Linked DNA regions of Labrenzia sp. VG12. The protein of the gene in region 1 interacts with the protein of each later gene in a pairwise test. Links are inferred from orthologs where the notes say so. Each region holds a gene or a part of one and is shown in the gene's direction. Other genes may lie near its edges.

Evidence for each region.
Region 2: the proteins of CHH27_RS17625 (region 1) and def interact in binary tests that used the Escherichia coli proteins (3 or more experiments, as listed by UniProt). The link is inferred for Labrenzia sp. VG12 from one-to-one orthologs.

Annotation. Positions count from the first base shown.
Region 1 is NZ_CP022529.1:3,817,243-3,820,338, forward strand. The notes cover bases 181-2,954. They hold CHH27_RS17625 (aspartate-semialdehyde dehydrogenase), read left to right. Parts: upstream 181-937; coding sequence 938-1,972; downstream 1,973-2,954. Other genes in these bases: CHH27_RS17615 (arsenate reductase ArsC), read right to left, coding at 181-337; CHH27_RS27725 (hypothetical protein), read left to right, coding at 689-826; CHH27_RS17630 (TenA family protein), read left to right, coding at 2,053-2,784; CHH27_RS17635 (DMT family transporter), read left to right, coding at 2,797-2,954. In the rest of the region: more of CHH27_RS17615, read right to left, coding at 1-180; more of CHH27_RS17635, read left to right, coding at 2,955-3,096.
Region 2 is NZ_CP022529.1:5,268,579-5,271,622, forward strand. What follows is about bases 105-2,826. They hold def (peptide deformylase), read left to right. Parts: upstream 105-1,067; coding sequence 1,068-1,586; downstream 1,587-2,826. Other genes in these bases: CHH27_RS24325 (DNA recombination protein RmuC), read right to left, coding at 105-942; CHH27_RS24335 (MarC family protein), read left to right, coding at 1,614-2,246; fmt (methionyl-tRNA formyltransferase), read left to right, coding at 2,711-2,826. In the rest of the region: more of CHH27_RS24325, read right to left, coding at 1-104; more of fmt, read left to right, coding at 2,827-3,044. UniProt on the Escherichia coli protein: Removes the formyl group from the N-terminal Met of newly synthesized proteins. Requires at least a dipeptide for an efficient rate of reaction. N-terminal L-methionine is a prerequisite for activity but the enzyme has broad specificity at other positions.

The DNA of each region.
Region 1 (3,096 bases):
GATCAGGCAGGGGCCACAGGGCCGTTGTCGGATGCCCGGGCCAGACAGGGCAGGTCTTTTCCCTGTCCTGATCACAGATCGTGATCATGAAATCGAGCTCCGGCATGTTCGAGCCGACCAGTTCCGTCAGACTTTTCGCATAGGCCGCCTCGGCATTGCAGTCCATGCGCTGCAACAAGCGAACGACTTCCGGACGCACTTCCCTCGCCGGGTTGGTTCCGGCCGAAAAGGCCCGAAATCGCCCGTGCCCCTGGCGATTGACGATGGCTTCGGCCATGACCGACCGTGCCGCGTTGCGGGTGCATAAAAAGAGAATGTTGTAAGTGTCGTCGTTCATGGCTTCAGCTCCGTCCTTCAAGGTGCTGCTCCGATCATGAAGCGCTCATATTGACGCAACGTCAACAACGAAAGCCGGCAGGCGCTGCTCAAAAGCCCTCTTTACTCTCACCGGCCATTTTGAAAGTGTCCTTTCTGCAACCTGGAGGGAAAGATGCCGAGATTCACGGCCGGATATCCTGCCGGGTCGATCGCCGCGCCCTTCATGAGCAGGCCGCACAAACAGCCATGCGTCACTTTCAAGCAACAAGTTGAATACCAATCGCGCAATTCCATCGTTTTCCTTGTTGACTCAAGCGATATTCCGGGCAAAAACACCGCCGTCTCAAGTTTTGACGTTTGCGAGCCCCCAATGACCCGGCTGAAAGCCGACATTCTGGATATGATGTCCCTGGCCCTTGCCAGCGCTACCTTCATGCGCGGCGAGACCCGGACCGATGCCGCAACCGCACTGAAACGCACACCGAAGACCACCAAGACCACCGCTTGACGGTGCCGCTCATCCCGCCTCCCCGGGGATGGGAGGCGCCGGGAGCCGGCGACGCCCATCCAGAACCAGGGCAGCCGGCGCAGCGGGGAGACGGACAAGGACTAAGCTAAGATGGGTTTCAAGATCGCAATTGCAGGCGCCACCGGCAATGTCGGCCGCGAGATGCTCGACATTCTCGCCGAGCGCGGCTTTCCGGCGGACGAAGTCGTCGCCCTTGCCTCGCGTCGCTCGCAGGGCACCGAGGTTTCCTTTGGCGACAAGACGCTGAAGGTACAGGCCATGGAGAACTATGACTTCTCCGACACGGATATCTGCCTGATGTCCGCCGGCGGCACCATTTCCAAGGAATGGTCTCCGCGCATCGGCGCACAGGGCTGCGTTGTCATCGACAACTCTTCCGCCTGGCGCTACGACGCGGATGTGCCGCTGATCGTGCCGGAAGTGAATGCCGATGCCATCACCGGCTTCACCAAGAAGAACATCATTGCCAATCCGAACTGCTCCACCGCACAGCTGGTCGTGGCGCTGAAGCCGCTGCATGACCACGCCAAGATCAAGCGCATCGTCGTTGCCACCTACCAGTCCGTCTCAGGTGGCGGCAAGGACGCGATGGAAGAGCTGTTCAACCAGACCCGTGCGGTTTTCGTGAACGATCCGATCGAACCGGAAAAATTCACGAAGCGCATCGCCTTCAACGTGATCCCGCATATCGATGCCTTCATGGAAGACGGCTACACCAAGGAAGAATGGAAGGTTCTGGCCGAGACCAAGAAGATGCTCGACCCGGCCATCAAGGTGACCTGCACCGCCGTGCGCGTGCCCGTCTTCATCGGCCATTCCGAAGCGGTCAACATCGAATTCGAAAACGAGATCACCGCGGACGAAGCCCGCAACATCCTGCGTGAGGCGCCGGGCTGCCTCGTCATCGACAAGCAGGAAGACGGCGGTTACATCACGCCTTATGAAAGCGCAGGCGAGGACGCGACCTATATTTCGCGTATCCGCGAGGACGCTACGGTCGAGAACGGCCTCAACATGTGGGTGGTATCCGACAACCTGCGCAAGGGCGCCGCGCTCAACACCGTGCAGATCGCCGAGGTTCTGGTGAACCGCGGCCTGATCTCGCCGAAAAAAGCTGCGGCCTGAGCAGACTTTTGATATCGAGGAAAACAGGCGCCATCCGGCGCCTGTTTTTCTTTGACAATCCAGGGGAGCATGGCCACGCCATGTCCGACACGTTCAACGGGTCCTTTCAGGACTTTCTGGCCACTGCGCCCGAGGCACGCTTTACCGACTGGCTTGCCGCCCGCGCGGAACCTTACTGGACCAGTGCCTGCACGCATCCTTTCACGGCAGCCATCGGCGATGACACCATGCCGGAAGCCGCCTATGCGCGCTATCTGATCGAGGACTACACTTTTGTCACCGATCTGGCCTCCACACTTGGATACCTGGTGGCAAAAGCGCCCGGCATGCGGTCCAAATCCCGGCTCGCCGGTTTTCTGGCGCTGCTGACATCTGAGGAAAACGACTATTTTCTGCGCTCCTTTAAGGCGCTCGGTGTCCTGCCGGAAAACTACGAGACCGCAGCCCAGGGACCCGTGACCCGGGCCTTTTCCGATCTGCTTTTGACGTCTGCCGGCAAGGGCTCCTATGAAGACGGGCTCACGTGCCTGCTCTGCGCGGAATGGTGTTACCTGACCTGGGGCCTCCGGGAAGCGCAAAAACAACGCCCGGCGACCTTCTACCTAGCCGAATGGATCGACCTCCACGCCGTTGCCGGCTTTCAGGCGTTTGTCGACTGGATCAGGTCAGAGCTGGATCGGCTCGGTCCGGGCCTGTCCGCAGAGCACCAGCAGCATCTTGCCGATCTCTTCCGCCGCATGAGCGTTCTGGAAGCCGCCTTTTTTGAAACAGCCTGGACGGGCCAGGTCCCGGATCTTCCGGATAACCCCTAACGGATCGCAGCCATGTTCCTCTATGAGGCCGCCGCCCTTGGGGCGGCAACGCTCTGGGCCCTGACGGGTCTGCTGTCCGCCGGTCCGGCCCAGCACCTGGGCGCAATTGCGTTCAATTGCACGCGCATGGTCCTCGTGGCGCTGATGCTGTCCGTCTGGGTCGCCCTGACCACCGGTTGGAGCTCCATTGCCGGCGATCATCTCGTGCCGCTGGTCCTGTCCGGTTTCATCGGCATCTTTCTGGGTGACACGGCCCTGTTCCTGACGCTGAACCGCATGGGCCCCCGCCGGACCGCCATGCTGTTTTCCCTA
Region 2 (3,044 bases), 1.5 Mb from region 1 along the record:
CTGTTCGCGCATCTTCGCATCACGCAGCACGGACTGGATCACCTGGATCGACAGCATCAAGAGCGACGGAGACACGATCACGACCCGGGCCCGGTGCGCCTTCTGCACCAGATCTTCGAAGTTTTCGTTGAGTTCGGCAAAGATGCTTTCCGACGGCACGAACAGGAAGGCGGTGTCCTGCGTCTCTCCGGGCAGCAGGTATTTCTCACCGATATCCTGGATGTGTTTGGTGAAGTCCCGGCGGAACTGCGCCTGGGCATATTTCAGCTGCTCGTCGCTCTCCGCATTGCGCAACAGGTTGTAGGCCTCGAGCGGAAACTTGGCATCAATGGCCAGCGACGGGGCGCCGTTCGGCATGTGGATCAGACAGTCCGGGCGGCTGTTGTTGGAAAGGGTCGCCTGGAAGGAATAGGTGCTCGGCGCCATCTGGTCCTGAATGATCGCCTCCATCCGGCCCTGGCCGAAGGCACCGCGGGTCTGCTTGTTGGAAAGGATCTCCTGCAATTGGCCGACCTGTCCGGACAGATCCGTGATGGTGCGCTGCGCCCGGTCGATCACCGCCAGCCGTTCATGCAGATGACGCAAGCCGTCCTGGGTGCGTTTGCTGGTATCGGCCATGGAAAGGTTGAGCTTGTGGCCCATGCCGTCGAGGCGCTCGTTGACAGCGCGCATCATGTCCGACTGACGCGAGCCGAACACTTCAGCCATGGTCTGCATGCGGCCGGTCATCTCGCCCTGGCTTTTGAGGAGCTGCGACAGGTGGCTTTCCAGTTCGTGAATGCGTTCTGCCGACGCCGTGTCGGCTTCCGCCCGCAGGCGGATCTCGCGCATGGTCTTCAGCACAAGCCAGACAATCAGCGCCAGCAGCAACAGACCGCCGGCGATCGCGGTCTCCAGAACCGTGACGGGGCGGCCGCCAAACTCAAACAGGATCTCGTTCATGAAACAAACATAGAACGATTCGGGGCGGGCGCCCATCCGCGCGCAAGTGACAGCCGGTTGAAAACGCCTGCCGGGCAGCCGATTTCCGCGTTGACCGGCGCCGCGTGATTATCTATGTCAGGCCCATGACAAAACGCTCGATCATCACCATTCCCGATCCCGTGCTGCGCGAGACCTGCGCGCCGATCGAAACCGTCAATGACGACATCCGCGCCCTGGCCGACGACATGCTGGAAACCATGTATGACGCACCGGGCATCGGTCTGGCCGCCAGCCAGATCGGCATCCTGAAACGTATCTTCGTGCTGGATGTCGCCAAGGAAGACGCGCCCAAGGAACCGATGGTGTTCATCAACCCCGAGATCGTCTGGTCGAGCGAGGATCTGTCCGTCTACCAGGAAGGCTGCCTGTCGATCCCGGACTATTTCGAGGATGTCGAGCGTCCGGCGGAAGTCGCCGTCAAGTTTCTCAACCGGGACGGCGCGGAACAGGAAATCAAGGCCGACGGCCTGCTGGCAACCTGTGTGCAGCATGAACTTGACCATCTGAACGGTACGCTGTTCATTGACTACCTGTCGAAACTGAAACGCGACCGGGTGGTCAAGAAATTCACCAAACAGGCAAAGCTCGCCGGCAAACTCTGACCCGGCGACAACAAAAGGGCGGACGACATGGATCAGGCCTTGTTCCTGAAGATCTTCGCCGCGCTTTTTGCCATCATGAGCCCGATTGCCAACCTGCCGGTGTTCCTGTCACTGACGGCCGACCGGGGCCCTGCCTTTGAGCGCAAGGTGGCGTTCACGCTGATGATCAGTCTCAGTGTGGGCGCGGTGATCGTCGGCCTGTCCGGAAACATCATCCTGAAAGTGTTCGGCATCTCGCTGGATGCCTTTCGACTGGCCGGCGGCTTCCTGATCCTTCTGATCGCGCTGGACCTGATCCGGGGCCAGAAAGCCCAGGCCCATCATGGCTCGTCAAAGGAAAAGGAAAACATGAAATCGCAGGATAATCCTGCGATCTATCCCCTGACGGTGCCGATCCTGCTGGGGCCGGGGTCGATCTCGACCATGATCATTTTCCGCGGGCAGGTCAGCAACGTTGAGCAGGAAGTCGCCTACGTTGCCGGTGTCTCCGCCTCGATCGCGCTTCTTGTCGGGACTTTCTTTGCGGCACCGTTCCTGTCGCGCTTCATCGGCGAGACCGCCAACAGCGTGATGAGCCGCCTGATGGGCATGATCCTGGCCGCCATCGCGATGGAAATGATGACCAGCAGTCTCAAGGTCCTGCTGCCCGGTCTGGCCTGATCTGATCAGCGCCGTTTACACGCCACTCCGTCATCCTGAAAAAGCGCGCGAGCGCTGTCTTCAAGGATGGGCCACGTGTTCTGAAATCTGAAACCCATCCGTAGAAACGGACCTGGAGGTCCTCCTCGGAGTCTGGCCCGAAAGTGATGGCCAGGGCGAATGCTTCAGTCACATTTGTCATTCCCGCGAAAGCGGGAAACCAGGATCCCGTGAGGTCAGATCTAATTTGTAGCGCGGATTCATAAGGTGACTTGGTCCCCGCTTTCGCGGGGATGACAACCGAGAGGGGGCGAGTTCGTGCCAGGAACGATCTATGCTGCGCCCTGGATCACCTTCGGGCCAGACACTCAGGATGACATTTGTGTTTGTTGAGCCGTCTTCGTTAATCAACCGCATCATTCTCTTGCAAGCGGCGGCCCGAGACGCAATAAGGAGTCAAATCTCCAGAACCCTTCAGGAACCACATGTCTCTACGCGTTATCTTCATGGGCACCCCGGATTTCTCGGTGCCGACCCTGATGGAAATCGTTGGCCAGGGCCATGACGTGGTGGCCTGTTATTCGCAGCCGCCACGACCGGCGGGCCGCGGCATGGACCTGAAGAAGTCGCCTGTCCATGAAGCCGCTGAATCCTTCGGCATTCCGGTCTTCACGCCCAAGAGCCTGAAGGGTGAAGAGGAACAGGCTGCCTTCGCCGCCCTGGAGGCGGATGTCGCCGTGGTGGTCGCCTATGGGCTGTTGTTGCCGAAGCCGGTTCTGGACGCCCCCGCATTTGGCTGTCTCAACCTGCATGCCTCCA